DNA from 4 places in the Brotaphodocola sp. genome. Region 2 is predicted to be linked to each of the others. Evidence: predicted binding sites of a transcription regulator. Region 2 holds the regulator's gene; each other region holds the start of a gene.

Region 1 (7,993 bases), on a different contig from region 2:
TTGACGAGCAGTCTTCCGATATCGCTCTCGGCGTTGACAAGGCACTTGAGGCAAAGGAAAATGCAATGGATGACGATGCCCTCGATGCAATTGGTGCAGGAGATCAGGGTATGATGTTCGGTTATGCAACGAACGAGACCGAGGAGTACATGCCGTACCCGATCGCTCTGGCTCACAAGCTCGCAAGACGTCTGACTGAGGTTCGTAAGAACGGAACCCTTCCGTATCTTCGTCCGGATGGAAAGACCCAGGTAACCGTAGAGTACGATGAGAACGGCAAGCCGATCCGTCTGGATACCGTTGTTCTTTCTACCCAGCATGATGAGAATGTAACTCAGGAGCAGATTCATGAGGATATCCGCAAGTATGTATTTGACGTTGTTCTTCCGTCCGGAATGGTAGATGAGGAGACGAAGTACTATGTAAATCCGACCGGTCGTTTCGTAATCGGTGGACCTCACGGAGACAGCGGTCTGACCGGACGTAAGATTATCGTAGACACCTACGGTGGATATGCTCGTCACGGCGGTGGCGCATTCTCTGGAAAGGACTGCACAAAGGTAGACCGTTCCGCTGCATACGCAGCTCGTTATGCAGCAAAGAACCTTGTTGCAGCAGGACTGGCTGACAAGTGCGAGATCCAGCTTGCATATGCAATTGGTGTTGCACATCCGATGTCTGTTCGCGTAGATACCTTCGGAACCGGAAAGCTCAGCGATGAGAAACTGGTTGAGATCGTTCGTGAGAACTTTGATCTGCGTCCGGCAGGAATCATCAAGATGCTTGACCTTCGTCGTCCGATCTACCGCCAGACCGCAGCTTACGGTCACTTCGGAAGAACCGATGTTGATCTGCCGTGGGAGAGAGTGGACAAGGTAGAGGCTCTGAAGAAGTATCTGTAAGAGCATGACTGGATTGTGATCGTGATTAGATCATAATTAGATAGGAATGTAATAGAAATCGTTATGGCAGGAAAAGTCTGAGGGCTTTTCCTGCTTTTTCTATATTAACGAGTATATATTCGGCTGGATTTTGGGGAGGAGATGTGCTAACGTGTAATGGAATGGCAAAAGATTCAAAAACACATAACTCAAAGTATATGTCCTTTCCGCTGCAGGTGAGGATATTAATGGAGGGTACTCTTGGAGAAGGAGGAGAAAAGACGATGAAATACGATTTTACAATAGTTATGGATCGGCATGGAAAAGATGCGATTGCCGTGGATTCGCTTGGAAAAGAGGGGGTTCCGGGGGCGCCGAAGGAGGGCTTTGATGCGATCCCGATGTGGGTGGCAGATATGAACTTTGCGACGGTTCCGACTGTTCAGCAGGAGATGATTGAGCGGGCAGGTCATCCGGCATTTGGATATTTTGATCCGCGCGAGGAGTATTTTACTTCGATTATCAAGTGGCAGGAGACACGAAATGGAGTGAAGGGACTTGAGAAGAAACACATCGGATATGAAAACGGTGTGCTCGGCGGACTGATCTCTGCGGTCTCAGCGTTCAGTGCACCGGGAGATGCGATTCTGCTCCACAGCCCGACTTATATCGGATTTACAAGATGTATTGAGAATTCAGGACGTAAGATTATTCTCTCTCCGTTAAAGAAAGATGAGAATGGAGTCTGGCGGATGGACTATGAGGACATGGAGGCGAAGATTCAGAAGAATAGGATTCATCTGGCAGTTTTCTGCAATCCGCATAATCCGTGTGGTCGTGTGTGGGAGAAAGATGAGATTGAGAAGGCGATGGAAGTGTACAAGCGCAATTCCTGCGTCGTAATTTCCGATGAAATCTGGTCAGATCTCATGCTCAATGGAAGCAAGCATACGCCGACCCAGTCAGTCAGCGAGGATGCGAGAGATCGGACGATCGCGCTCTATGCACCGTCAAAGACGTTTAACCTTGCAGGGCTGATCGGTTCTTATCACATCATTTACAATGACTATCTGAGAGATCGTGTTCTGGCGCAGAGCAGTAAGTGCCATTACAATGAGATGAATCTGATGAGCATGTATGCGCTGATCGGTGCTTACCGTCCGGAGGGATATGAGTGGGTTGATGAGTTGTGCGAGGTGCTGTCAGAGAACGTCAATTATGCGTATGACTATATCCAGAATCATTTCGACGGTGTGGAAGTGTCCAAACCGCAAGGAACTTATATGCTGTTTCTCGACTGTACGAAATGGTGTGAGAAGCATGAAGAGAGCCTCGATGAGCTGCTTCGAGCTGGTTGGGATGTCGGAGTTGCATGGCAGGATGGACGCCCGTTCCACGGTTCTTGCAGTATCCGCATGAATTTGGCGTCCCCGAAGAGCCAGATTGAGAAGGCATTTGAGCGTTTGAGTCAGTATGTGTTCTAATCCGGCTGTTCTCTGATGTGTATTTTTGAAAACAATGAGAAAAATTGTCATTTACTGTTTGATTTTTTACTCTTCACTGATATAATACAAATGAGAAAAATAATCGTTAAAAAATAAACATGAGTAACTGCTCAGTATCTTTGCAGTTACGAACAGGGTCAATTATCAGGAGGAGAGAGAAGAGAATGAGAGGAGTCGAGACACGAATCCAGGAAATCCGTCATAGAATATTCAGAGAGGTAGCCCGCATGGCTTATCATACCGAGTGGCCGGTAGACAAGCGTATTGAGGAACTGCCGTACAAGATCATTCCGGGAGAGGTAGGAAACTTCCGAAATGATGTATTTCTGGAGAGAGCAATCGTTGGAGAGCGTCTTCGTCTGGCAATGGGTCTTCCGGCAAGAGGTGCAGCAGAGCATGCACCGATTTCTGACAATATTGAGGCAGCTGACCGTCCGGAGACTTATTACACCCCGCCACTGATCAATGTTATCAAGTTTGCATGTAATGCCTGTGCACCGAAGCGCGTAACGGTGACAGAGGGATGTCAGGGCTGTCTGGCACATCCGTGTGTGGAGGTATGTCCAAAGAATGCAGTCAGCCTTGACCGCACAACCGGTCGTTCTCATATTGATCAGGATGCCTGCATCAAGTGTGGTCGTTGTGCAACCGTCTGCTCTTACAATGCAATCATTGTTCAGGAGCGTCCGTGTGCCGCTGCCTGTGGAATGGATGCAATCGGATCTGATGCAAATGGTAAGGCAGATATCAACTATGAGAAGTGTGTATCCTGTGGTCAGTGTCTTGTAAACTGCCCGTTTGGAGCGATTGCGGACAAGTCTCAGATTTTCCAGGTTATCCGTGCAATCCAGTCTGGTGAGCAGGTATATGCAGCAGTTGCACCAGCATTCGTAGGTCAGTTTGGACCGAAGGTAACTCCGGGAAAACTGCGTTCTGCAATGAAGGCACTTGGATTTACGGATGTATTTGAGGTAGCAATCGGAGCAGATTTGTGTGCAACTCAGGAGGCAATTGACTTTGTAAATGAAGTTCCGGAGAAACTGCCATTCATGGCAACTTCCTGTTGTCCGGCATGGTCAATGATGGCAAAGAAACTCTTCCCGAAGAATGCAAATAGCATCTCGATGGCATTGACCCCGATGACTCTGACAGCAAGACTGATCAAGCGTCATAATGAGAATGCAAAGGTAGTCTTTATCGGACCGTGCGCAGCAAAGAAGCTCGAGGCAATGCGTACCGATATTCGAAGCGATGTGGACTTTGTTCTGACCTTTGAGGAGATGGCGGGCGTTTTTGATGCAAAGCATGTAGATCTTGAGACGATCGAGGAAGATCCGAACGGTGTCAACGATGCTTCGACTGATGGACGTAATTTTGCAGTTGCAGGCGGTGTTGCACAGTCTGTTGTTAATGTCATTAAGGAAAAGTTCCCGGATAGAGAGATCAAGATCGCAAATGCAGAGGGTCTGAAGGATTGTCGAAAGCTGTTGACGCTGGCAAGTGCTGGCAAGTACAACGGCTATCTGCTTGAGGGTATGGCATGTCCGGGTGGATGTGTAGCAGGTGCAGGTACGATGCAGCCGATCAAGAAGTCTCAGGTTGCAGTCAACCAGTACGCTTCCAAGGCAAACCATAAGACATCCAATGAGACCGAGCATGTAAAAGAGCTTGATAAGCTGGTAGATTAATTTGAAATGAGACAGGCGAATAAAAGAATTATATAAATGGGGCGGAAGATTCTTATAAATCGAATCTTCCGCCCTGTTTTTACATTATGTAAGTGGGTTTGCAGGATCTTTTTCGCCTTACATCGCCCCGTTACACATAATCAGGCATTTTTCTTAAAAAGAGTACTGGCGATCAGTGAGAGTGTAACAATCGATGAACCAATGCTGTCGATTATGACATCGGTAATTCTCGCGGAGCGGTCTAGAACGAAATACTGGTGGAATTCGTCGGTGCAGGCATAGCAGACTGTGATCAGAAATGCCGTCAGCGCCCATCTCTTTCGAGAAAATTTGCGTGGAGAAAGACCGAGAAGAACAGTCAGATAGAGGATTGTGTACTCGGTCACATGGGCAGTTTTTCGCAGAAGGAATTCTAAGCGGTCAAGCAATAAGAGATTCGGTTCTGCATTTGGATCGCTCGGGAAAAAGCGAGAGATCGCAAGAAGGATCTCATGGAGAAGAGATCCACTTAATTTAGAGGAATCTTCTCCGGGCTGACTGGAAAAGAAAAAGATGAGTCCAGCCATGATGAGGGCAGGAATCCAGAAGCGGAATTTCGAAAATGTTAAAGTTCTTTTTTTATTTGTTGTCATGAAAATCAAAGTCCTTTCTTATTATCCATATACAGCAATAATTATTGTTCATATATTGTACAAACTGGAATGGATTTTTGTACAGCAACAACATTATAACATGGATTACAGAAATGTCCTCTTTTTTCTTGCGTTCCGTTAGTTGGTATGATAGGATGAGTTACAGTTTACAGAAGATGTTGGCATGACACAAGAATATGCCAAGGCACATTCTTTTTGTGAAACAGCTAGTCGGATGAAGCAATAGGGAAAATGGATACGAAAGGTAAGGTGGAAAACATGTGGAAGTATGTTTGGAAAGATATTCTGGAGCAGGCGTGTTTTCTTCCTGTGACAGCTTTTTTGGCGCTGATTTATTATAGTCTCAGACGGGCGATTGTTAAGAGAAGAGGAATGTTAAACCGAGAAACAAAGAAACAGCTTTTTTGGAAATCGTGCATGGCAATGTATCTGATGATGCTCGTGCAGATCACTCTTCTTGAGCGTGAGGCTGGATCAAGAACAAAGGTCAGCCTGGAACTGTTTGAGACCTTTGGTGGTCCGATGGCAAATGCCTTTGTTGTAGAAAATGTCCTTCTTTTTATGCCATATGGCTTCCTGCTTCCTCAAATTTGGAAAAGTTTTGGCAAGATGAGAATTTCCCGCCAAATGCCTGTATGTACGATAATTGGATTTTTCAGCAGTTTAATGATCGAATGTACGCAGCTTGTGACACAGAGAGGATTTTTTCAGGTCGATGATATTATGACAAATACAATCGGAATGGTTTGTGGCTGGACTGTTTACCAGATTGTTCGTAAAATAATATTTAAGTGATAGATTTATTGTGTTTGTAATTTTTTTCATGGTATATTTTTTATCAGTATTATCTCAGCGACGAGGGCGAAAAAGATCCTGCAAACCCGTGTGAGACGCTGGACCTTAGATCGTGTATTTTACGATCTTACGCACCACTGCGTCGAACCCGGAGCGAGAGCGAGTTTGTAGGACTTCTTTCGCCATGAGGAGCGTGCAAGAGAACAACCAGCCACAACTTTACACTTGCACGCCTCGGGTAGATATGATATAATCTGATAGAATTGCAATACTTGAACGAATATAGGAGGCGAGAGATATGAAGCACGTTAAGACTTTAACCAATAAGACCCTGAAGGAGTCCATGAAGAAGGGCGGATGTGGCGAGTGCCAGACTTCCTGCCAGTCTGCATGTAAGACTTCCTGCACCGTAGGCAACCAGGCTTGCGAGAACGCAAACAGATAAGACTGCCTGAAATTTCAGGTGTCACAACGCGATAAGGCGGATGAGAAAGACCCCTATTGATGTATGATGATAGGGGTCTTTTGCGTGCCGTCCAGAATAGTAAGGAGAATATAAGTGATTCATCAGTATAAAAATAATGGTTACAACATCGTGATGGATATTGCCAGCGGATCAGTTCATGTTGTGGACGATGTCGTTTATGACGCAATTGCCATGCTTGAGCCGGCAATCGGTGAGATCGAGTCCGCTATGCCGATCCCGGCAGAAGCCCGCGCAGAGGCAAAGCAGAAGCTGTCTGAGATATATCCGGAGGCAGATGTTGAGGAGGCTCTGAGCGATGTTCAGGAGCTGATTGATGCAGAGGAGCTGTATACAAAGGACATTTATCACAACTATGTGATGGATTTCAAGAAGAGAAAGACCGTCGTGAAGGCGCTGTGCCTGCATATCGCGCATGACTGTAATTTAGCATGCCGTTATTGCTTTGCGGAGGAGGGCGAGTACCACGGTCGTCGTGCTCTGATGAGCTTTGAGGTCGGCAAGAAGGCTTTGGATTTCCTGATCGCAAACTCCGGAAACCGCAGAAATCTGGAGGTCGATTTCTTCGGCGGAGAACCGCTCATGAACTGGAACGTTGTAAAACAGCTTGTTGAGTACGGTCGTTCCCAGGAGGAGCCACACAACAAGAAGTTCCGCTTCACTCTGACGACAAACGGTGTACTCTTAAATGATGAGATCATGGAGTTCTGTAACCGTGAGATGGCGAACGTTGTCCTGAGTCTGGACGGACGAAAGGAAGTTAACGATCGCATGCGTCCGACGAGAAACGGTCACGGAAGCAGTTACGACATCATTGTTCCGAAGTTCCAGAAATTTGCAAAGAGCCGTGAGGACAGAGATTACTATGTGCGCGGAACCTTTACCCGCAACAACCTCGATTTCAGCGAGGATGTAAAGCACTACGCAGATCTCGGATTTGAACAGCTCTCCATGGAGCCGGTTGTCGCAGCACCGGAAGAGCCGTACTCGATCCGCGAGGAAGATCTCCCGCAGATTCTTGAGGAGTACGATCGCCTTGCAGTAGAGTACTTAAAGCGCAGGAAAGAGGGAAAAGGATTTAACTTCTTCCACTTTATGATTGATTTGAGCCAGGGACCGTGTGTGGCAAAGCGCCTCTCCGGTTGTGGTTCAGGAACGGAGTACCTTGCAGTTACTCCGTGGGGAGATTTCTATCCGTGCCATCAGTTCGTCGGCAATGAGAAGTTCCTCATGGGAAATGTGGATACCGGAATCGTTCGCGAGGACATTCGCGATGAGTTCAAGCTCTGTAACGTATATGCAAAGGAAAAATGCCGGGATTGCTTCGCTCGCTTCTATTGCAGTGGCGGATGCGCAGCAAATTCCTACAATTTCCACGGAAAAATCACGGACACTTATGACATCGGATGCGAAATGCAGAAGAAGAGAATTGAGTGTGCGATTATGATTAAAGCTGCGCTTGCTGACGAGGACTAATCGTCAGCCGGTGCAGTCGCCGTGGAGAGGAGAATCCTTTGACGGCGGAAAGGAGACAACATGAAGAACAGCAAGACAAAGGGTCTGATTGGTCTGCTGATTCTGCTGGTGGCAGTTGTCGGTTTCGGATTTCTCGGTTATAAGACCGTTGGAGATGTGAAGCTCGGACTGGACCTTGCCGGCGGTGTCAGCATCACCTATCAGGCGGTGGAGGACAACCCTTCTTCCGAGGAGATGTCCGATACCATCTACAAACTTCAGCAGAGAGTGCAGAATTACAGCACAGAGGCTGAGGTTTACCAGGAGGGCAGTAATCGAATCAACATCGATATTCCGGGTGTGAGCGATGCGAATGCCATTCTGGAAGAACTCGGAAAGCCGGGTTCTCTGACGTTTACCGATGAGAGCGGAAATGTGCTCTTAACCGGAGATCAGGTGGCAACTGCAAAGGCAGGAATCATCGATCAGAAGAACGGTCAGAAGAGTTATGTCGTAAGCCTGACATTTACGG
Region 2 (7,993 bases):
ATTCAGATTTTTCTTCATAGATTCCATATTATAAACAACCGCATCCAGATCAATCGGTGCCCAGACCCGTGTATACATCTTCATTTTTCTGTATATTCTCCTTTTGTTTCCTGTATCTGTTATCTTTTTTCTTTCTTTTATATTTAATATATCGAAATGGTCTTTTTGTCAAATTTTTCTTTTCATCAAATTTCTCTTCTCTGCTTGCAATTTTGGCGCTTATCGCAAAATTTACGCAAGCTTTGCAATCTCATCCGCAAGATTGCTCGCAAGCACACCATTTTCTCCAAATTTCGCCGATCCACTCTCACCGGCAAGACCGTGAAGGTAAACGCCAAATGCCGATGCGCGGTCGCAGTCCATGCCACGTGCAAGCAGACCGGCAATAATTCCCGTCAGTACATCTCCGGAACCGCCCTTCGCCATCGCACTGCATCCGCTCGTGTTCAACCAGACCGTTCCATCCTTATCCGCAATCAGCGTCGAGGCATCTTTCATCACACAGGTCACCCCATAGCGACTGCTGTACGCCTTGACCGCCTGAACCGGATCTTCCTTGAGTTCCGAGATCGGACAGGAACAGAGTCTTGCCATCTCGCCCATATGGGGAGTCAGAATGATATTTTCCGTGAAATACCGCGTCAGATACGGGTGGGATGCCACGGTGTTGAGTCCGTCGGCATCTAAGACCATCGGCACATACGCGTGCTCGAGAACTGCCTCGACAAGGTACTCCACATACGGCTCCTGCCCAAGTCCGGGGCCGAGCACAATCACATCTGCCCAGTCACACGCCTCCCTCAGAAAATCCGTCGAGTGCTCCTCCGCCGTGATCTGATCCGGATCATAGACGGAGACAACCGCCTCCGGAAGTTGCGTCTGAATCACTGCCCGGTTTTCGGAAACCGTCAGGACTTTCACCAGCCCTGCACCCGTCCGGTATGCGGAAAGCGCGCTGAAATACGCCGCCCCGCTCATTCCCCGGCTTCCTGCGATCACGAGAACTTTGCCAAACGTTCCCTTATTTCCGTCCGACTGGCGCACCGGCAGATCAGCAAGATCAGACTCCTCCAGCGACTTGCAGTCCCAGCCGACTCTCTCCAGGCTGACATCGGAAAATCCGACGTCCGCGACACGCACCTTGCCGGCATAGTTTCGCCCCGGATAGAGGAAAAGTCCCGTCTTTCCGTAGCCAAATGTCACAGTGAGATCAGCCCTCAGTGCTGTTCCCATCACATGACCGGTCTGGGAATGAATTCCCGACGGCGTGTCCGTGGCAACCACCTTGGCGCCGTCGCGCTTTGCAATCTCGGCGAGCTGTTCCAGAATATTCTTCCACTCCCCGGTGATCTCCCGCGCAAGTCCGATGCCAAACACCGCATCCACAATCACATCCCAGTTACCGGACAGATCTTCCGTTTTCCGCATCATCGTCACGCCAAGTGTCTCGGCAATCTTTTGCTGTCTGCGGTGCTCCTCCGTCTCGTGTTCCGGATTTCCGCCAAGAAATACCACTGCCTCATATCCTCGCCCGTGAAGGATTCTTCCGACAACAATGCCATCGGCTCCATTGTTTCCCGTTCCGCAGGCAATCAAAATCCGTACATTCTTTTTATTTTTATCTCGGGCAGAGAAGTCCGGATGACCGGAAGTTATGATCTCTTCCACTGCATCCGCAACAGCTAACCCTGCCCTCTCCATCAGGACAAGTGACGGAATCCCAATCCGCTCTATCGTGTCCTGATCAATCTGTTTCATCTGTTTACCGGTCACAAAGTACCTCATCCGTCCGCCTCCTGTCCTCGATCATACAAGCAAAACCGGCAGGCGAAATGAGACATGCTCTTTCTCCTGCCGGTATCCGCCACATCATGTGCAAAACAATTCCGGGGATATTCCCGAATCGTCTCTCTTTATGTCTTTATTTCCTTTCCTTCTCTTTCTTCTCCTTAGCGCGTCTCTCCTGCTCCTCTTTCTGATCCTGAAGACGGCACACACGATAAGAAAGTCGCATCAGACTCTCAGACAGATGCACATTTTCTACCACAACATCATCCGGCACATTCAAGTCCACATGCGCAAAGTTCCAGATTGCCTTGATTCCCGCACTTACCAGACGGTCTGCAATCTCCGGAGCCTTTGTCTTAGGAATCGTGAGTGCTGCCATCTGCACGTTGTTGTCACGGATAAACTGCTCAAGATCATCCACTCCGCGAATCTCAATGCCACGAACAACAAGTCCAATCAGACGCGGATTGATATCAAACATTCCCTTGATAATAAATCCACGTTTTTCGAAATTGGCATAGTTCGCAATCGCCTGTCCCAGATTACCGGCACCAATGATAATCAGGTTGTGTTTCCGGTCAATTCCAAGAATTTTTCCGATCTCGTTATATAGATATTTTACATTATATCCATATCCCTGCTGACCAAATCCACCGAAATTATTCAAATCCTGACGGATCTGTGATGCCGTCACTTTCATCCGGGAACTCAGCTCATTGGAGGAAATTCTCTCCACTCCAAGTTCCATTAATTCTCCCAGATAACGGTAATACCTGGGCAGACGGGTAATCACCGCCTTTGAAATTTCTCTGCCTTCCATGCTTCACTGCCACCTCTCTACTGTCTGTCAACTATTTTCTATTATAACCGTTTGCCATTTTTATGTCAAACTGTTTATATGCCTCTATTGACGCGTTACACGAACCGTAACGGATTTTATTGAAAATTTGAAGGATTTATACTATACTTTTCATAGTATGCCTAAATCTCCATTTAAATGGCAGGCAAACCATAACATCAAAGAAAACAGCAACAAGAGCGTTTTAAGAAACAAGAATTACGAAATTGAGAAACAAGAAATGAGGTTTTATTTATGATATTATCCTGCAACCATATCAGCAAGGCATTCGGAACAGACCAGATCTTGTCGGATGTCTCTTTTCATGTAGAGGATCAGGAGAAGGCTGCGATTGTCGGAATCAACGGTGCCGGCAAATCCACCCTTCTAAAAATTATTGTCGGAGAGCTCTCCCCGGATACCGGAGAATCCGTTCTCTCCCGCGGAAAGACGCTCGGCTATCTCGCTCAGCATCAGGATCTCGAGAGCGGGCGCACAATCTATGAAGAACTGAAAGAAGTCAAACGCCCGATTATTGAGATGGAGGAACAGATCCGCAGTCTCGAACTTCAGATGCGCGATGCCGTTGGGGAAGAGCTTGAGCAGATGCTCTCCACTTACAGCCGTTTGAACCACACTTTTGAGCTTGAAAACGGATATGCGTGGAAGAGCGAGATCGTCGGTGTTCTAAAAGGTCTCGGATTCAATGAGGATGAGTTTGACAAGCAGGTCTCCACGCTCTCCGGTGGTCAGAAGACCCGTGTCTCCCTCGGTCGTCTTCTTCTCTCGAAGCCGGATGTGATCCTTCTTGACGAGCCGACAAACCATCTCGACATGGAGTCGATCTCCTGGCTTGAGAACTATCTGCGCGGATACAACGGTGCCGTTATCATCGTTGCCCATGACCGCTATTTCTTAAACCGCGTCGTGACTAAGATCGTGGAGCTTGAGAACGGGCGCAGTACGACTTATCTCGGAAATTACACGGATTACAGCGAAAAGAAAGCGATGATCCGCTCCGCCCAGATGAAGGCATATTTGAACCAGCAACAGGAAATCCGCCATCAGGAGGAGGTTATCGCAAAACTTAAATCCTTCAACCGCGAGAAATCCATCAAACGCGCCGAGAGCCGTGAAAAGATGCTCTCGAAGATCGAGATTCTCGACAAACCTGCCGAGATCAGCGATGAGATGCGCATCAAACTTGAGCCGAATATCGTCAGTGGAAGTGATGTCCTGACGATCCGCGATTTAAGCAAATCCTTCGGTTCCCAGACTCTGTTTTCCCATGCCGACATCGATGTCAAGCGCGGGGAGCGCGTCGCTGTCATCGGAAACAACGGAACCGGAAAAACAACCCTCTTAAAACTCATCAACGGCATGCTCCCGTCCGACGGTGGCACGATCACGCTCGGTTCGAAGGTTCACATCGGTTACTACGATCAGGAGCACCACGTTCTTCACATGGAGAAAACTGTGTTTGAGGAGGTTCAGGATGCCTACCCGAATTTAAGCAACACGCAGGTGAGAAACATTTTGGCAGCCTTTCTGTTCACCGGGGACGATGTGTTCAAGCGTATCTCGGACTTGAGCGGTGGCGAGCGTGGGCGTGTCTCCCTCGCAAAGTTGATGCTCTCCGAGGCGAACTTCCTGATCCTCGATGAGCCGACAAACCACCTCGACATCACCTCCAAGGAGATCCTCGAGGAAGCGCTCAAGAACTACACCGGAACTGTGCTCTACGTCTCCCACGACCGTTATTTCATCAACCAGACGGCGACGCGAATTCTTGAACTGACCGGACAGACCTTCATCAACTACATCGGAAATTACGATTATTATCTCGAGAAGAAAGAGCTGATGACCGATCTCTACGCCCCGGGCGCAAATGCGCAGAACTCTGCCCAGCAGATCCCGGGAGTCGGAAAGAGCGTCTGGACCTCCGCTTCCTCAACAGCAGGAAACGGCGCAGATACCGCTTCCGACACCAAGCAGGACTGGAAAGCCCAGAAAGAGGAACAGGCGAGAATCCGTAAACGTCAGAATGATTTGAAAAAGATCGAAACAGAGATCGAAAAACTCGAGACCCGGGATGCCGAGATCGATGAACTCCTGACTCAGGAGGAAATCTATACCGATGTCTCCCGCCTTGTCGAACTCAACAAAGAAAAAGAAGCGCTCCAGACGAATCTGGAAACGCTCTATGCACAGTGGGAGGAGCTGGCTGAATAAGCCAGCTCTTTTTCTAATTTTTCTCTTCTGCCTGCACCTCCCCGGTCTCCTGGTTGATGCCCGGTCCACCTTCCGCTCTCACGCGCTCCTGATAGGCTTCCGCCTCCTGTCTCGCAAGTTCCGCCCGCTGTCTGCAATATTCCTTTTCTTCCTCACTGTCATTCTCGTGAAGAATCTCCTCAATTACCTCACCGACTTCGGGGGCAATCCGTTGGATCTCCTCCGTCTTCTCTCCCTCCAGATACGTCGAGACAAGTTTTCCAAAATAAAACTTGCTGTCACTCGCATAGTAATCCGGAATCTCCAGAATTCCCTGAAGCACCGGGTAGGCATTCCACAGCGCCTCCATTCGCGCATCGCCCCTCTTATAGCAGCCGGACGCATATCCCACATACTCGCACATTGCCTCAAGAAGAGATTCCGGCTTTGTCGTCTTCACCTTCTCATACTCGGAATCCATGCTGTGATAGACATAATAGATTCCAAGATCCGTCGACGGTGCGGAGAAATACTTCTTTTTCGTGTAAAACATAATCTGCCAGCCATCTCTCACAAAACGCTCCAACCACCCGCGGGGGACAAGATAGAGCGCATCGGTGATCAGATCCTTCTGTTCGGTCGTGACATCCGCATTTCCGATTGTCCGGATATCCCCATCGCTCTGGTGCTGTCCGTCATCACCGAAAAATTCCAGTCCGAGATACTGATTTCTCGCCATATGTCCGTTGATAAAGAAATAGTAAGTCACGCCGTTGATCGCCAGACTTCCTCCGTCCGCCATCTCTCCATTTTCCGAAAACCAGTACCACTCTCCACCATATTTCAGCCATCCGGTGTGATTGCTTCCATCCGAATCTCGATAATACCAGTGGTAATTCTTGTAAATCCAGTCACTACTCCCATCCCCCGGTGCCTCCATCGCCCAGCTCTCACCCGCAGACAACACAATAAACATTGTGCTGAGTAACAGGCTTAAAATTCGCCGGAATCCGGATTGCCACACATATGCACATCGGTATTTTGCCACTGAAAGCCGTCCTTTCTAAATGTTTCTCTTTTCTTTCTTCGTTCTTCTGTCTTGTCCTGATCTTATCTGAATTTTATTTAATCTTTATTTTCTTATACAAAAAGCTCCCCGCGGTGCGGAGAGCTCTAAAATCTTTTCCTATTTCCGGTGCGCCCATTCACGCACTCTTTTTGAATGAGCAGGACGATAAGCCGGGTTATGTCGTTGGATGGTCATCTATCTAGACCAGATGTCGCCATCTGGTTCAAGCGACCTACCCGAAAGCAGACGGGCCGCCTTATGCTTTCTGTTCGGTCTTGCTTCGAGTGGGGTTTACATGTGCCCTGCCTGTTACCAGCCAGGCGGTAGTCTCTTACACTGCCTTTCCACCCTTACCGGCGCAAGCCGGCGGTATATTTCTGTTGCACTGTCCCTAGAGTCACCTCCGCCAGACGTTATCTGGCACCCTGCCCTGTGAAGCCCGGACTTTCCTCTCCCACAACCTTTCGGTCTTGTGGCAGCGACCATCTGTCCTGCTCAAACGTGTCTATTCTACCATTGCTTTTTAAAACTGTCAAGTAAGTGTTCGTGTTCCCATCGACACCTGCAAAGCCTTGGCGCATGATTTCGAGCTACACGCGGAAACAGCTTCCACCGACAAACTCGCGAAGAATCGAGTTTTGCGGAATGTTCTCACAGCCAACTCCGAGGAAGTAATCTAGGAATTTGAGCAAGCGTTTTGCCTCCACATATTCTGCGCTGTCGCGCGGAACACTGAAAAGCGCCGGCTCTGCAAACTGCTTGAGCACTGCGAGCTCATAGACGAGAGCGGAGTTGAACATCACATCTGCTTCCTCCTGATACGGGAAAATATTTTCCTCCTCCCCGCGTCTTACCGACGGCCACATCCGAATCGTATCCTGAGCGGAAGCGCCTCTCGTTCTCGCGTCACGGACAATTCGTCGGATCAGACGCCCATCCGTCGTCGGAATTCGGTTGTGCTCATCGATTCCAATCTGGGTGAGCGCGCTGATATAGATCTTAAATTTATTTTCTCTCGGGAGACTGTAAGAGAGTCTCTCATTCAGGCAATGGATTCCCTCGATAACCAGAATATCGTTCTCGCCGAGCGTCAGCCAGTCTCCCTGATACTCCCGCTCCCCGGTCACAAAATTGTAAACCGGAAGCTGAACCGTCTTACCCTCTAAAAGGTCTGTCATGTCCTGATTAAATTTCTCGACATCAAGGCACTCAAGCACCTCATAATTGTAGCTTCCATCCGGATTCTTCGGGCTGTTCACACGATTGACAAAATAGTTGTCGACCGAGATCGGATGCGGGACAAGACCATTTGCGCGAAGCTGAATCGAAAGTCGGTGAGAGAACGTCGTCTTTCCGGAGGAGGACGGACCTGCAATCATAACAAATTTCTTGTCCGGCTGATTCTTGATCATCTCGGCAATATCGCCCATCTTCTTTTCCATCCGCGCTTCCTGAATCAGAATCAGATCATTGAGCTTTCCCTTTGTAATCTGCTCATTTAACGATCCGACCGTCGGAATCTTCAGGCTTCTTCCCCAGTCCTTCGCCTCTTTCAGGACAGAGAAGAGCTTCTCCTGTGGCTGAAATTCTGGAATCTTGGTCGGATTGGAGGAATCCGGAAGTAAAAGCACAAGCCCCTGCCGGTATGCAATCACATCGAAATACTGAATATATCCGGTGTTCTGCACCATATATCCATAGTTGTAGTCCTCAAACTTTCCAATACTGTAAATGTTCACGCGGGACACCCTTCTGTAATGGAACAGTCTCTCCTTGTCGTACATCTTATGCTGATGAAAGAGTTCCACCGCCTCATCCGTATTCATGCTCCGCTTCATAATCGGAATCGATGCATTCACATAGGCGCGCATCTGATCCCGGATCTTTTCCGCCATCTCCGTTGTCACCTCAAACTCTCCAATCGGCTCCATAAAAAGCCCATTTCCGATCGAGAAATCCACAGCAACTTTTTTCAGGCGATCCTTGCCGATCACCTCATAGATTGCTTTTAAGAGAATCAAAACCGCACTTCTCTGGTATGTCATGATACCCGGTCTGTCCTTCGCAGTCAGAAACGTAATCTCCGT
Region 3 (7,993 bases), on a different contig from region 2:
CTCATGGATGACACCGAGAGCCGCATAACAGTCCTTCACGCTGTCAACAAGAATACGAACTGCAAACAGATCGTAGATCTGATCGAGGGTCTTGTTCTGGTTGACCATCTTCTTGTAAATACTGAAGAAATGCTTTACGCGTCCGACAACCGTCGCCTCGATCGCGGCTTCCTTCATGTGGTCCTGAACCTCATCTACAATCTCCTGAACAAAGGCTTCTCTCGAATCCTTGCGGAGATTAACCTTCTCGACGAGATCAAAATACACATCCGGTTTCAGGAAACGGAAGGAGAGATCATCGAGCTCAATCTTGATCTTGGAAATACCGAGACGATCTGCAATCGGAGCATAGATCTCAAGTGTCTCACGCGCCTTTTCCTTCTGTTTTTCCGGCTTCCAGTACTGTCCGGTTCTCATATTGTGCAGACGGTCGGCAAGTTTTACGATGATAACACGGATGTCTTTCGCCATTGCGAGGAACATCTTTCGCAGGTTCTCTGCCTGAATCTCCACCTTGTCTTTATCCCATGACAGCTGTGTCAGCTTTGTTACTCCATCTACGAGAAACGCTACCTCGGCATTGAACTCCTTCGTGAGTTCATCAAGCGTCATCGCTGTATCCTCCACGACATCGTGAAGCAAACCGGCTGCGATCGTCTCCTTATCCATCTCTAAGTCAGCAAGAATAATCGCAACACAAAGCGGGTGAATGATGTACGGTTCACCCGATTTTCGTTTCTGTCCTTCATGGGCCTCGTCCGCGACTCGGTACGCTTTCTCAATCATCGAAATGTCATCTGACGGATGATATCTGCGAATCGTGCGGACGAGGTCCTTATACAATTCCTCCGGAGTTGTAAAGTCTGCCGGATCTTCCAGTTCTCTCTCAACTTTCTTTGCTTCTTCGTTTGCCATGGGAAAGCCACCTCTTCTGCGCATAAGTTATTATGTATTATAATTATTTTTGTCAAAAAAAGCAAGGGGGAATAAAAATGGGGCGGAGTGCCCCTGCTCATTTGCAGTTGCGCTCCACCCCGTATGGGAATTTCTTCCTATATTTATTACTTATACTTATCTCTACTTATTAAGATAAAACTCCATCGGATACGTCGGATAAGCGATCTCCTCGAGCTGATCCATCGTCACAAGACCTGCCGGTGCACGAAGAACTGCCGGGATTCGGTTGACAATCGTCGCACAGGTATGCTCTACGGTTGCCGGTTTCACAACGTGGAACTCAGTATCCGGCTCGCCTGTGATCTTCCAGTCACACATATCTCCATCATCCGGTCCATATACCTTACCGATACACTGGGTCTCGATCACCGGTCCCTGGAACGTCTCGGTCGTCACAACAGCTGCCATACCGATGCAGTTTCCTTTCGGAATCGTTGTGCCCATCGTGGAGGAGTAGAGATCACTGTCATGGAAATACGGAACACATTTCTGCGTCTGGCTCTTGATCGTCCATCCCATCTTCGATGCAAGTGCCTCGTTCGAGTTCCATACATAGGACGGCTCGATCTCTTCCGGATGTGCAATCTGCTTCTCAAACTCTTCCGGTGTGAGTCCAACACCGTGTGCCTTTGCGAGTGCAAGACCATAGTCCTCTACGTTGTAGCTGACTGCGCCCTCGATCTTCTCGATCTTGTGGCATCCGCCTGCTACCATTCCTACCATATTTACCCAGAAGATGTCTTCCATACCACTTCCAACAAAGGTACAGCCATTCTCTTTCGCGGTCACATCGAGAATATTTGCACGAACTGCATCGGTCGTCCAGCAGTACGTTGCCTCCTCACACGTTGTGATGACGCTGATTCCTCTCGTCAGACACTTCATATAGTGGTCAAAGCAGTCGCTCACAAGACTGAACAGCGTCACTACGGCGATATCTGCATCACACTCATCGAGAACCTTGTCCGCATCGTTGCTGATCAGGATTCCTGTCTTCACACCGATTCCTGCATAATCGCCCACATCCATGCCTACGATCGCCGGATTGTTATCAATCGCGCCTACGATCTGGCAACCGGTTTCATACAGATAACGAAGAATGTATTTGCTCATCTTTCCACAACCATACTGAACGACTTTAATTTTCTCCATACAGAAACCTCCTTCTACGGGCACGACAGGTTTTTTCGTTTTGTTTCATCCCTGTCGCTTTGTTATTTATTTGTCATACCCATAGTATAAGGTCTCATGTCACTTGATGGTCAACTGTGTATTCTGCCCAAATTTCCCCACTTATTTTGTGAAATTTACCGGAACCTGAAGACGCAAAAACATCGAGCGCTTCTCAGTGTCAAACACGTTAAACTCGGTCATCGTCTCGCAGATGTAGTCCCCGGCGATCTCGTATTCCTGATCCTGACAGTACTTCAACAACCGCCCCGCAAATTCCTGTTCATCACTGAACTCATCGAGATAGACACAGGCATACATTCCATTCTCGATCATCTCAACCTCATTGCGGAGCGGAAAATGCTCATCCACAAAGACGAAAATCTTGTTTGAGACGAAACGCTGTTGCAGAAAATCCTCTTTTTTCAGCACGGTTCCGGCGTTACAATAATAAACCGGTGGGACATTGTGCTCCAAAAGTCTCATTTTCAGCTTTTTTAAGATCACCTCGTAGGTGTCAATATCGTGGTCGTAAAAATTGAGATCCGTCTCAATCCCGTAAATTTTTCTCGGACGGATATACTCTAAAGTAAATGTCCCTCTCTTTGGAGACTTTCGGTAGCGCTCCATACTCTCGATCGCCCGGTCAATCGCATCCCTCTGCACTTTTCTCTGCTCAATCTCCGCAATTGTCTGCTCCCGCTTTTTGATCAGAACCGCCTCAATTTTACGAAGATCCTCCGAAGCAAGCACTTCCTGAATTTCCCTGAGTTCCATTCCGAGTTCTTTCATGTACTGAATCATGTCCAGCCTTGCATTCTGGCGAATATCATAGTAACGATAATGCGTGTTCGGATCGGTGTAACAAGGGTGCAGAAGTCCCACAGAATCATAAAATCGAAGCGTCGGAATCGAAATATTGTTGATTTTTGCCATCTCTCCGATACTCAAATATTTGTAAGCCATCTGCTTTTCCCCCTCTTCTCTCCTGTTTTTTTCCATTTTCGGACAACACCAGACATCCGCTTTGCACATATCAACGCATAAACGGTCGGACCTAATACGCCCGAAAAACTCTCATGCAACTTGAGAGTTTTGCTCTCTTTTTTCGTTTATCAAAAGACAATATATTTCAATCAAATCTCTACCGAGTCCCCGGAATCTGATACATCAGTGCATTACAGATCGCAGCCACGATGTTGCTTCCACCTTTTCGTCCTCTCGCGACGATGCAGGGAACATCAAGACCGCAGATCAGTTCCTTCGATTCCACGACGTTGACGAATCCGACCGGCGCTCCAATGATAAATGCCGGCGAGATCGTTCCCTCCTGAATCATCTCATAGAGGCGAATCAGCGCAGTCGGCGCATTTCCAACCGCAAAGATTACCGGTCCTTCCAGCTTTCCCGCATGCTCCATGCTGACAACCGCCCGCGTCACCCCTCTCTCTTTCGCCTCTCTTGCGACATCGGGATCTGCCATAAAACAACGAACGCTCGCATTGAGTGCGCTCAGCGCGCGCTTGTTGATGCCCGCCATTCCCATATTGGTATCGGTCACGATCGTCGCACCCGCCTTTAAGAGTTCAATCGCCCGCTCCACCGCATGATCAGAAAAATACAGATTTTCTGCATAATCAAAATCGGCGGAGGTGTGGATGCATCGCTTCACAACAAGGAGTTCCCCGGGTGTCCAGTTTCCTTTTGGCATCTCCGACTCGATGATCTGCATGCTTCTCGTCTCAATCTCCTCCGGCTTTACCCATTCCATCTGTTCAAACACGTCTCTGCCTGTCCTTTCTTAAATTTATCGCTTGACTCGTAATTTCAATTTCTTACTTTCCTTATTTCGAAGCTCTGCGTTTCAGCACTCCTTGCGATCAAACCCCATGATCCGATAAATCGCCTCCATATCAAGGGATTCGCGAACGAGGTCTGCGAGCTTGTCGTACTGACGCTGTTTATAGGATTCCTGACTCTCCGTCGTCATCTCCAGAGAGATTCCCTTCTTCTTTGCCAGTTTCTCAAGAAGCGCCTCCGTCAATTCTTCATTGTCAAACAATCCGTGCAGGTAGGTGCCGAGCACAAGACCATCCTCACGCTCAAGTCCCTCCCAGTTTTGACTCTCCCATGTTTGTGAAGTCTGCACCTGACGCTCCTGATCATGGAAACTCTCAGTTCCATTCTCCTTTTCTGTCTGCTCCGGATTTCTCGCAAAGATCGGCTTTGCCTTTCCGGTCAGCTCTGTAATTCCCATATGAATCTCATATCCGGTGATTCTCGTTCCCACATCACACTTTTCAAACATTCCGGTATTCTTGCAAAGAATAACCTCCGTCTGACCGCGCGTCTTTCTTTGCTCAAAGACTGTCCGCGCCGGGAGAAGCCCCATTCCGCGGATGATTCTGCCCTCCTCGCCCTCAACTCCATTTGGATCTGAGAGCTGTTCTCCGAGCATCTGGTATCCTCCGCAGATTCCGATCACTGGAACACGATCAAATTCCGTCTTTCGGAGGATTGCCGGTTCCAATCCGCTCTCCCTCAGCCAGATCAGGTCCGAAATCGTATTCTTTGTTCCCGGAAGAAGAATCAGATCGGGATTACCAAGCTGAGAAGCTCTCTCAACGTAGCGCAGCTGTACGCCCGGATGACGCTCAAGCGCATTGAAATCCGTGAAATTGGAAATATGAGGCAACCGAATCACGGCAAGGTCAAGACCACCTTTTATCATCTCCTCCGAGCCCGTTCTTGTCAGGCGGTCAGACAGGCTGTCCTCATCGTCGAGGTCGATCTGCTCCATCGGAATCACACCGATCACCGGAATGTGAAGTTTTTCCTCAATCATCCGAAGTCCCGGCTCAAGGATTTTTTTGTCTCCGCGGAATTTGTTGATCACAAGTCCTTTGATACGCGCCTGTTCCCTCGGCTCAAGCAGACTGACGGTTCCATACAGAGAGGCAAAAACTCCACCACGGTCAATATCTCCGACAAGGATGACCGGCGCATCGACGAGCTCTGCAAGTCCCATATTCACGATGTCGTTGTCTCTGAGATTGATCTCTGCCGGACTTCCTGCTCCCTCGATCACAATCGCGTCAAACTTCTCCTCCAGTTTTCCAAACGCTTCCTTCACAGCAGGAATAAATTCCGGTTTTCTCCGATAATAATCCATCGCGCGCAGATTTCCGTAGACCTCACCATTTACAATGACCTGGCTTCCCATCTGGCTCGTCGGCTTTAAGAGAATCGGGTTCATCTCAACCGTCGGCTCAATCCCTGCCGCCTCCGCCTGCATCGCCTGCGCTCGCCCGATCTCAAGTCCATTTTTTGTGATGTAGGAATTCAGCGCCATATTCTGAGATTTAAACGGAGCCGTGCGGTATCCGTCCTGCTTCAGGATCCTGCACAGTCCTGCGACAAGAAAACTCTTTCCCGAATTGGACATCGTGCCCTGAACCATGATTTTTCGCGCTAAAGGCTTTTCTGCGATGTCACCTGATATGTCGCCTACCACGTCACCTGTCACGTTATCCGTTATGTTATCTATGATGTCCGCTGTCATCTTGCGCTCGTTCATCTTATTTTCCGTCATGTTGTTCTCCATCATGCTTCTTTGCCTCCCTAAACTCATGCGTAAAATTCTCATCGTAAAGTTTGGAGAGTGCAAAATCATCCCCGAGAAATCTTCCGACAACCACAAGCGCCGTCTTTCGGATTCCCGCCTCTTTGACCTTCGCATCGATGTCGGTGAGCATTCCTCTCACAATCTTCTGATCCGGCCAGGATGCTTTGTATACAACCGCGACCGGCGTCTCCTCCGGGTATCCGCCCTCAATCAGTCGTCCAACAAGCTGGTCGAGCTGACCGACACTCAAGAAAATGACCATCGTCGCCTGATGGGACGCAAGTGCCTCAATCTTTTCCCGCTCCGGCACCGGTGTGCGCCCTTCCATTCTCGTCAGGATCACGGTCTGGCTGACCTCCGGAAGCGTGTACTCGCGCTTGAGCACCGCTGCGGTTGCAAGAAATGAGCTGACTCCCGGAACCACCTCATACGCGATTCCAAGCTCATCAAGACGCACCATCTGCTCGCGGTGAGCACCATAGATCGACGGATCACCGGTATGGACGCGCGCCACCTGCTTTCCTTCTGCCTCTGCCTGCTTCATCACCTCGATCACCTCCGAGAGCGTCATTCCCGCACTGTTGTAAATCTCGGCAGTCGGCTTTGCCCCGGCAAGCACCTGCGGATTAACTAAAGATCCCGCATAGATAATCACATCCGACTCCTCGATCAATCGTTTTCCTTTTATAGTGATCAGCTCCGGATCGCCCGGTCCCGCTCCGATAAAATAAACCATTTCGCTGTTCTCCTTTCCTCTGTCCCACACTTCTTTTTTCTTTGTTCAAGCCAACGCGCGGGGATACTTAGCATATGACTTTCCTCAGCTTCGCTGACATCTTCCGATCAAACTCACTGTGCCTCTGAGTTACAGTTTTTCATATGCCTTCACATGGATGTCCTCAAACGTGCTGTTTTCCTTGTAGACTTCCCATGCCATGTCGAGAAGCGGGAAGAGCATCACCGCTCCGGTTCCCTCCCCGAGTGCGAGATTTCCATGAATCACCGGCTCTAAATGAAGTCGCTCATAAATCTGCGCGCATGCCGGCTCTTTTCCGAGATGAGACGGAATCAGATAAGAAACCGTCTGCGGACAGATTGCCATCGCAAGAAGACCTGCAACCTCCGAAATGATTCCATCAAGCACAACCGGAATTCGCGAGATTGCTCCGCCAAGCATCAGTCCCGTCATTCCTGCAATGTCAAACCCGCCGAGTGAGGCAAGCACACCGATCGGATCATCCGCGGCCGGATGATGGAGCGCAATTCCGCGCCGAATGGCATCGATCTTTCTTGTGAGTCCCTCGTCTGAAAGACCTGCTCCCTTTCCTGTCACCGCCTCCGGATCTACGCCAAGCAGTACACTCGCAATCGCGCTCGATGTCGTCGTATTTCCGATTCCCATCTCCCCGACTGCGAGAATATCATATCCGGCATCCTTGAGTTCTCCCGCAAGTGCAATTCCATTGTGAATCGCCTCAAGCGCCTGCTCCCTCGTCATTGCCATCTCCCGGCAGAAATTTTTTGTGCCAAAATCCACTTTCATATTGCGGATTCCTGGCTCATGAAGTTCCCCGGCAACTCCAATATCAACCGGAAGCACCTCTGCTCCGACTGTCGACGCCATGCGGTTTACGCTCGCAATTCCTCGTGCAAAATTCTCGGTCACAATCGCCGTCACACTGCTGTCTGTCTGGCTCACGCCCTCTTCCACAACCCCGTTGTCCGCGCAGAACACGACAACTGCCTTGCGGTCGAGAGAGAAATTTTCAGTTCTCTGAATTCCTGCAATCTGCGTCAGAATCGTTTCAAAACGTCCAAGACCATTTAGCGGTTTTGCAATTCCGTCCCAGTGGCAAACAGATGCCTCCTTTGCCTCCTCGCTCAACGGACGCACCTGCCCGCAAAGGCAGTCTAACTGTCTCTGATAATACTCTTCCATCTACTGTTTTTCACCCTTCTGTTTTGTAATTCCTGATTGATCTGATCCGTCAATCCATCTCACACGCTCATCTCACATCTTGTACTCTCGTGTCTTTTGTGCTTTTTATTTTCCAGCCATATATGCTTAAGTTTTTTCTTTCATATCTGTCAGATTTAAATGCGATATCCTCTCGGTGTCACCATTCTTCCGTCAATCTCTTTTGTTTGTGAATTTCCGACAAATACGGTTGTAAACATATCCACCTGACGATCAGCAAGCTCGGAGAGTGTCATCACCTCGGCGTGCTCGCCGTCTCTTCC
Region 4 (7,993 bases), on a different contig from region 2:
TTTTCGTCTTCAATAATCAAAATCGTTGGCTTATTGTTCATTTTTTTCCTCCCCAAGCGGTAATGTAAAAATAAATTCAGCTCCCCGGTCATGGTTTACTGCACAGATTGTACCGTGATGCGCAGTGATGATCGTCTTACAGATCGTCAGTCCGATTCCCATTCCCTTGTGCGAATCTCCACTGCCGTTTTTATCGATTCCAACGCCGTCAAAAATCGTATCCAACCGTGCCGGATCAATGCCCTTTCCGAAATCCCGGATATGGAAAACGGCATTTTCCGCTTCCTTTGTCACCCGAAATTCGATCTCATCCTCAACGCCGGAATGGTAAACTGCATTCTCAAGCAGATTGATGATCACCTGCTCAATCAGCATCGCATCCATCGGAACCATCAGAAATTCATCCGGAACGCTGACGCGCACCTTCGCCTTCGGCAGACGGCGACGAAAACGCATCATTGCCTCAGAGACTACTTCCTCAAGTGGTTCCGGGTTTGTGTTGACCTTGGTATCTCCAACCTGAATTCGCGTGACCGTGAGCAGATTTTCGACCATATTCAAGAGCCAGTTTGCATCCTCCCGGATGTTTGCGACCATCTCCCGCTTCTCACTCTCCGACATGTGATCCCCACCCTCAAGATAGGCATTTGCCATTCCGATCATTCCGGTCAGCGGAGTCCGTAGATCATGGGAAACCGCACGCAGAAGGTTTGCACGCATCGTCTCCTTCTCTGCCTCAAGAAGCATCTTGTCACGCTCTTTTAAAATCTTATTTTTCTCTTTCAGCTGGGTCGTCGTCACACTCGTGATCGAGGAAATGATCATCATTCCGCCAAACGTCACGAGATAGCCGTCAATCGAAAAGTTCAGACTCATATACGGATAAGTGAATGCAAAATTCACACAGAACACACCTAGCAGAGAAGCGACAATTCCGGCCACATATCCGGTCGTACAGCGCGCCGTGAACATCACGGCAAGCACGTAGATGATCGACACACTCGCATCATTCTGTCCAAGATGAAGATACGCAAGCGCACCGAGCGTCGCAATCGACATGAAGAAAAACACGACTCCCATGTTTTTCGCATACTGCCAGTAGCGTCTCTTTTTCTCACTAATTTTTGTCTCTAATCCCATATTTTGCGTTTTTGTCTTATTATTTTTATCCCAGTCAGCGATAGAAAACTCCCCCTCTCCCATACAATCTAATATCTAGCAAATAATTTTTCATTGTATTCAAATCAGGCTTCACAGCGAAAAAGTCACTGCAAACCCGTGTGAGACGTTGGTGCTTAGAGCGCGTACTTTGCGCTCTTATGCACCGCTACGTCGAACCCGGAGCGAGAGCGCGTTTGCAGGACTTATTGCGCTGTTGAAGCCGTACCCGCTCACCACTCTATTTCCTACAAAAACAAAATCGGGGCAGGATTCCTCCTGCCCCTTGAATTTTACTACACAGAAAAACAAGTGTAAATAAATTATTTGTTATAATTTACGATTGCGCCGAAGTCTGGCTTCAGAGATGCGCCACCTACAAGACCACCATCGATGTCTGCCTGTGCGAACAGCTCCGGTGCGCTCTTTGCAGATACAGAACCGCCGTACTGGATGCGGATTGCCTCTGCGGTTGCCTCATCGTAGATCTCTCCGATGCATGCACGGATTGCGGAGCAAACTTCCTGAGCCTGCTCGGTCGTTGCAACCTTACCGGTTCCAATTGCCCAGATCGGCTCGTAAGCGATGACAGCAGTCTTAGCCTGATCTGCGGTTACGTTCAGGAAAGCAATCTTGATCTGCTGGCGAATCCAGTCGATCGTGATGCCCTGCTCTCTCTGAGTTAAGGTCTCGCCACAGCAGATGATCGGAGTCAGACCATGCTCAAATGCCTTGAGAACCTTCTTATTTACAGTCTCATCAGTCTCAGCAAAGTACTCTCTTCTCTCAGAATGTCCGATGATGACATACTTAACACCTGCGTCAGTCAGCATGTTCGGGGAAATCTCTCCGGTGTATGCACCCTTCTCCTCGAAGTACATATTCTCAGCGCCGATCTGAATGTTGCTTCCCTTTGCAGCCTCGATTGCCGGAATGATGTCGATTGCCGGAACGCAGAATACAACATCTACGTCATCATTCTTTACTAACGGCTTTAAGGTATCGATCAGAGCAACTGCCTCGCTCGGAGTCATGTTCATTTTCCAGTTACCTGCAACAATTTTCTTTCTTCCCATGATTTTCTTCTCCTTTTGTTCCTCTAGGTTCCTTTTGGGTTCCCTTGTGTTTCCCCACTATGCAATTCAGAGTCTCCCCGCCTTCAGGGAGTGAACGAGAAAAATACATCCAAACATATTTTTCCCGCTCAACACCCCAAATCCAGATGAGACTCCAAAAGCATCTTTTATTTATTCGTTTTTATTATTCCTTATCGTCAGCTGCTGCTACGCCCGGAAGAGTCTTACCCTCTAAGAACTCCAGGGATGCACCGCCACCGGTAGAGATGTGGCTCATCTTATCTGCGAATCCAAGCTGGTTAACAGCTGCTGCGGAATCACCACCACCGATAATGGTAGTTGCGTCGGTCTCTGCCAGAGCCTCTGCTACTGCGATTGTACCCTTTGCCAGAGTCGGGTTCTCGAATACGCCCATCGGTCCGTTCCATACAACGGTCTTTGCAGTCTTAACAGCCTCTGCATACATCTCTGCGGTCTTCGGTCCGATATCCAGACCCATCTTGTCCTCAGCGATGCCATCAGCAGATACAACCTCAACCTCGATCGGTCCATCGATCGGGTCCGGGAATGCGCCAGCGGTAACAGCGTCAACCGGAAGCAGGAGTTTCTTGCCGAGCTTCTCAGCCTTCTCCATCATCTCCTTGCAGTAGTCAAGCTTGGTGTCGTCTACCAGAGACTTACCAACATTCTTGCCCTCAGCCTTTAAGAAGGTGAATGCCATACCACCACCGATGATCAGGGTGTCGCACTTCTCAAGCAGGTTGGAGATTACGTTCAGCTTATCAGCAACCTTAGCACCGCCCAGGATTGCAACGAACGGACGAACCGGCTTCTCAACTGCATTGCCCAGGAAGTCGATCTCTTTCTGCATCAGGTAACCAACTGCATTGGTACCACCCTTCTCGGCGATGTACTTGGTAACGCCTGCAACAGAAGCATGTGCGCGGTGAGAAGAACCGAATGCATCACATACATAATCGTCAGCCAGATCAGCCAGCTCCTTGCTGAACTCCTCGCCGTTCTTGGTCTCCTCAGCGCCACGGAAACGGGTATTCTGAAGCAGAACAACATCGCCCTCGTTCATCTTTGCAACTGCCTCGGTAGCTGCCTCGCCGGTTACATGGTAATCGGAAACGAAAACAACTTCCTTGCCCAGCTTCTCAGACAGACGCTTTGCAACCGGTGCTAAGGACTCACCCTCGTTCGGGCCGTTCTTAACTTTTCCGAGATGGGAGCACAGGATAACCTTTGCGCCCTCGCCGATCAGCTTGTTGATCGTCGGCAGAGCTGCCACGATACGGGTCTCATCGGTGATCTCACCATTCTTTAACGGTACGTTGAAATCGCAACGAACCAGGACTCTCTTGCCTTTTACATTCTTTAAATCGTCAACACTCTTCTTATTTAACATAGCAGATGTCGCTCCTTCCATTTCAAAAAATGAACTATTTCTGTCTCATCCGTCTCACAGAATCAGCGCTTTCCTATCACAGGATTCGCCTCTCTCCCATGAAGCAAAAAGAGGTCCGGCCCTCTCTGAGACCGGACCCCTTGATGAGTCTTCTTTGATTTCTCCTGTTCTCAGGCAAATTTCAGACATTTCTCATGTTCATGCCTGTCCGTCTGCCGAGTCTGCATCGGTGAAATTAAGCCAGCTCTGCGAAGTACTTGATGGTACGAACCATCTGGCTGGTGTAAGAGTTCTCGTTATCATACCATGAAACAACCTGAACCTCGTACAGATCGTCTGCAATCTTGGAAACCATGGTCTGAGTTGCATCGAACAGAGAACCGTACTTCATACCGATAACATCGGAAGAAACGATCGGATCCTCGTTGTAGCCGAAGGACTCGCTAGCTGCTGCCTTCATTGCTGCATTGATGCCTTCCTTGGTTACGTCTGCACCCTTAACAACAGCGGTCAGGATGGTGGTAGAACCGGTCGGAACCGGAACACGCTGTGCAGAACCGATCAGCTTGCCGTTCAGCTCCGGGATAACCAGACCGATTGCCTTAGCTGCGCCGGTGGAGTTCGGAACGATGTTTGCAGCGCCTGCTCTTGCTCTTCTCAGATCACCCTTTCTGTGCGGGCCATCCAGAATCATCTGGTCGCCGGTGTAAGCATGAATGGTGCTCATGATACCAGACTGGATCGGAGCGTAGTCATTCAGAGCCTTTGCCATCGGAGCCAGACAGTTGGTGGTGCAGGATGCTGCGGAAATGATGGTATCCTCAGCAGTCAGGGTCTTCTCGTTTACGCTGTAAACGATGGTCTTCAGATCGTTACCAGCCGGAGCAGAGATAACTACCTTCTTAGCGCCAGCGTCGATGTGAGCCTGAGACTTCTCCTTGGAGGTGTAGAAGCCGGTGCACTCCAGAACTACGTCAACACCGATCTCGCCCCACGGAAGATCCTTTGCATCCTTCTCTTTATAAATTGTAATCTTCTTGCCATCTACGGTAATGGAGTCTTCTCCCGCCTCAACGGTGTGCTTGCCCTCGCCAATGTGACCAGCGTATCCACCCTGAGCGGTATCATACTTCAGCAGGTGTGCCAGCATCTTCGGATCGGTTAAGTCGTTGATTGCAACAACCTCGTAACCCTCTGCTCCAAACATCTGACGGAATGCCAGACGACCGATACGGCCAAAACCATTGATTGCTACTTTTACTGCCATGATGAAATCCTCCTGCTTGTTAAAAATTTAATGATTGTTAAATTATAATCAACCTGTCTCTATTCTACCCAATTCTCTATAAAATAGCAAGTAGTTTTTTTGCATTTTAAAAACTCTTCTTGATGTTTTTTCTTTTGTCTCACTCTTTTTCACAGGTTTCTTCTTAAATTTTTACATTTTTTTGCTGTTTCCTGAGGTTTTGTATTTCTTTTCAGAATATTCAAGGCTCAGCTTGACGTTTTTTTAGCATAGTTTTTTCCAAAACTTTACATTCCGATCAAAAAAAATCTGGTCAAGTTACATCTCATCCTTCACATAACCGGCAAGGTTGTAGGCATGATCGGAAATACGCTCCAGATTGCTGATGATATCGAGGAAAACGATACCGGCGGACGGATCGCAGTTTCCCTTCGTCAGACGCTCGATGTGCTTCTCGCGCATCTCCTCCTCCTGGCTGTCCACATCGTCCTCATACTGGCTGACCTTTCGCACGGAATCCATATCTCCGTTCTGGCGTGCCTCAATCGCATACTGGAACGCCTTGATCGCACTCGTGCTGATCGATTTCAAATCATCAAGACCGGTCTCAGAGAACATGAGCTTATGTTCCACCATGTACTCCGCCTGCTCTGCAAGGTTTTCTGCATGGTCTCCGATTCTCTCAATGTCACTCGCACTGTAAAACAGGTTGTTGACGAGTTTTTTCTGTTTCTCAGTCAGCGACAGATTGTCGACTTTGATCAGATACTCGGTCAGGAATTTTTCCATATTATTCAGAGTTTTTTCCGTCTTATACACGTTCTGAATTTCCTCAACATTCTCCGTCAGAATCGCATCGAGAGCTGTCTTGACATTTCCCATCGCAATCTGCGCCATATGGACAACCTCAAGAGCCGCCGTCTCAACGGCAAATGCCGGGGACTCGAAGATACGCTCGTCAAGGTGCTTGAGAGTCGCAGATGCCTCATCCTCATCCTTCTCCTCGTCCTCATCCTCACCCTTGACAATCATGCCGGACAGCTTGACAAGCTGATTTGCAAACGGGAAGAGAATTGTCGTATTCACGAGGTTAAATACTGTGTGGAATATAGAGATCTGAACTGCTGTGATATTGGAAAGTCCGATATCCGGTCGCAGGGCAAACCACACAAAACCACCGATACCGAAAATCAATGCTCCGATCGTATTAAAGCTCAGATGAATCACTGCCGCACGCTTTGCCGTCCGGCTTCCACCCATACTGGAAAGCATTGCAGTCACACAGGAACCGATATTCTGACCGAGCGTGATGTAGATTGCCGCACTCGTCGTCACGATGCCGTTAAGCGCAAGTGTCTGAAGAATACCGACTGATGCCGATGAACTCTGAAGAATCGCTGTGACAATCGCACCGACAATCATGCCGAGAATCGGATTTTTTCCGAGTACCGCGAAGGCCTGCGCAAAAATCGGCGCATCGGTGTACGGTGAGATTGATCCTGACATCAGGCTCAGACCCATAAACAGCAATCCCAGACCGATTGCAATCTCTCCTACCATATGTTTCTTCTGGGACTTGGCAAAGACCAGAAGCAGTGCTCCGATTCCGATTATACATGGCGCATAAAATCCCGGGTTGAGCACCTTCATCGTGTCCCCGAGCTGGCTCATCGAGACGATCCATGCCGTGATCGTCGTACCGATATTGGCACCCATGATGACACCGACTGCCTGCGTCAGGTTCAGCACTCCCGCACTTACGAAACCGACTACCATAACCGTCGTCGCACCACTGCTCTGGATGATCGCCGTGATCAGGGCGCCGAGCGCAATTGCCATCACACGGTTGTTTGTCAGTTTTCCAAGAAACGTACTCATCTTGCTTCCCGCCGTCTTCTGCATACCATCCGCCATGATGCTCATGCCGTACAGGAACATGCCGAGTCCGCCCAGAAAACCAAACAGGTTTGAAACATCGTTGATTGACATAGTTTCCCCTTTCTCCGCGTTTGCGTATAAGCAAACCGTGACTGTCCGTTTTTCTCTCTTTTCTCTCTTTTTCACAGCCACAACAATTTCACTATACCATAGAAACTTTGCAATTTTCAACCGGGTATTGAAAAAAGAGCAGTGTTTCCCTGTAAAATAAACAGTATTTTTACAGGAGAATTTTTCCATTCTGCACAATCCACATTTTTACAGAAAATAAAAAGGACACTCAAACAAAAAGTGTCTCAAACGTCTACTTTTCATTTGAATGTCCTTATCCATATTTTTCTGGTAATTCATGAGTCTGTGTCTAGTGCTGGATTGCAAATTCCATCGCAGAAACCCAGACTTCTTTGTTGTGTTGCCATACTGCCGGGAATTCGGAAACCGGCATCGGGCAGGTGACACTTCCAACCTCAATCGTCACACTCGGAATCGGACTGTCCTTAATCTGTACCCAATCCTTGAAACCGCCGTGACCACTTGATCCGCCCAGACGATAGCCTGTCTTGGACGCCATGAGGTCTGCCAAAGCCTTGGATGTCTCTTTGACCTTGTTCCCTGCATAATCCCAGTAAATGAGATTTCCCATGCTGTGATAGCTGATCGTCAACGCCCAGTTTCTTGACAGAGCAAGATTTGCAAGTGCCTGACTCTCCGGCTCAGACAGAGAACTCGTTCCCTTGTAAGTGCCATAAGACGGCTTCGGGGAACTGCTTACCTGATCCCAGTCAGCCGGGAAGTTCTGGTTCAAATCCGTTCCTCTCGCATCTGCCTTCCAATAAAGGAGGTAACGCTCATACGTTGAACTCGTTCTTCCGAGTTCCTTGTCATTCTCATAGCACTGGCGAATCTGCTGACGCAGAGTCTCAGAGCGAATTCCGCTCTCTCCAAACTGGCTGATGGAGATTCCGTCCGGATTAACCATCGGAACATAGTGAATGGCAACCTGATTAAAGAGCTGGGAAAGTGGCGTTCCATTGTAGCTTCCGCTATCGTAAAATGCCAGACCGTACTCCAACTGCTTCATCACAAGAAGGGGCGTCATATACTCTCTCGCATGGATGCCTGCATGAATCAGGATATGCTTCGGCGCATTCTGATTGCCGACTA

The links. The regulator Rex, encoded in region 2, represses fermentation and respiration genes when NADH is low (regulators of the CRP and FNR family bind a similar motif). The targets are predictions, from matches to a motif close to ATTGTTAANTANTTAACAAT.
Region 1: the regulator Rex is predicted to act here: its motif matches at 2,468-2,487, upstream of AC4EVX_RS10600 (4Fe-4S dicluster domain-containing protein).
Region 3: the regulator Rex is predicted to act here: its motif matches at 2,168-2,187, upstream of AC4EVX_RS02520 (dihydrodipicolinate reductase).
Region 4: the regulator Rex is predicted to act here: its motif matches at 4,946-4,965, upstream of gap (type I glyceraldehyde-3-phosphate dehydrogenase).

Annotation. Positions count from the first base shown of each region.
Region 1 is NZ_CFAHBC010000031.1:14,265-22,257, reverse strand. Features, by position in the region: gene metK (methionine adenosyltransferase) at 1-902, shown strand, start outside; gene AC4EVX_RS10605 (MalY/PatB family protein) at 1,166-2,365, shown strand; gene AC4EVX_RS10600 (4Fe-4S dicluster domain-containing protein) at 2,551-4,074, shown strand; gene AC4EVX_RS10595 (VanZ family protein) at 4,215-4,706, opposite strand; gene AC4EVX_RS10590 (VanZ family protein) at 4,986-5,522, shown strand; gene scfA (six-cysteine ranthipeptide SCIFF) at 5,821-5,967, shown strand; gene scfB (thioether cross-link-forming SCIFF peptide maturase) at 6,082-7,482, shown strand; gene secD (protein translocase subunit SecD) at 7,543-7,993, shown strand, end outside.
Region 2 is NZ_CFAHBC010000014.1:47,911-55,903, forward strand. Features, by position in the region: gene alr (alanine racemase) at 1-84, opposite strand, end outside; gene AC4EVX_RS07095 (NAD(P)H-hydrate dehydratase) at 232-1,785, opposite strand; gene AC4EVX_RS07100 (redox-sensing transcriptional repressor Rex) at 1,922-2,608, opposite strand; gene AC4EVX_RS07105 (ABC-F family ATP-binding cassette domain-containing protein) at 2,882-4,858, shown strand; gene AC4EVX_RS07110 (hypothetical protein) at 4,872-5,885, opposite strand; RNA gene rnpB (RNase P RNA component class A) at 6,057-6,404, opposite strand; gene AC4EVX_RS07120 (nucleoside kinase) at 6,497-7,993, opposite strand, start outside.
Region 3 is NZ_CFAHBC010000003.1:117,826-125,818, forward strand. Features, by position in the region: gene AC4EVX_RS02515 (RelA/SpoT family protein) at 1-915, opposite strand, end outside; gene AC4EVX_RS02520 (dihydrodipicolinate reductase) at 1,078-2,109, opposite strand; gene AC4EVX_RS02525 (MerR family transcriptional regulator) at 2,251-3,093, opposite strand; gene AC4EVX_RS02530 (precorrin-8X methylmutase) at 3,272-3,898, opposite strand; gene AC4EVX_RS02535 (cobyric acid synthase) at 3,992-5,587, opposite strand; gene cobM (precorrin-4 C(11)-methyltransferase) at 5,706-6,488, opposite strand; gene cobT (nicotinate-nucleotide--dimethylbenzimidazole phosphoribosyltransferase) at 6,618-7,691, opposite strand; gene cobJ (precorrin-3B C(17)-methyltransferase) at 7,847-7,993, opposite strand, start outside.
Region 4 is NZ_CFAHBC010000012.1:38,990-46,982, reverse strand. Features, by position in the region: gene AC4EVX_RS06460 (response regulator) at 1-41, opposite strand, end outside; gene AC4EVX_RS06455 (ATP-binding protein) at 31-1,140, opposite strand; gene tpiA (triose-phosphate isomerase) at 1,482-2,234, opposite strand; gene AC4EVX_RS06445 (phosphoglycerate kinase) at 2,419-3,645, opposite strand; gene gap (type I glyceraldehyde-3-phosphate dehydrogenase) at 3,881-4,912, opposite strand; gene AC4EVX_RS06435 (Na/Pi symporter) at 5,210-6,880, opposite strand; gene AC4EVX_RS06430 (M14 family zinc carboxypeptidase) at 7,191-7,993, opposite strand, start outside.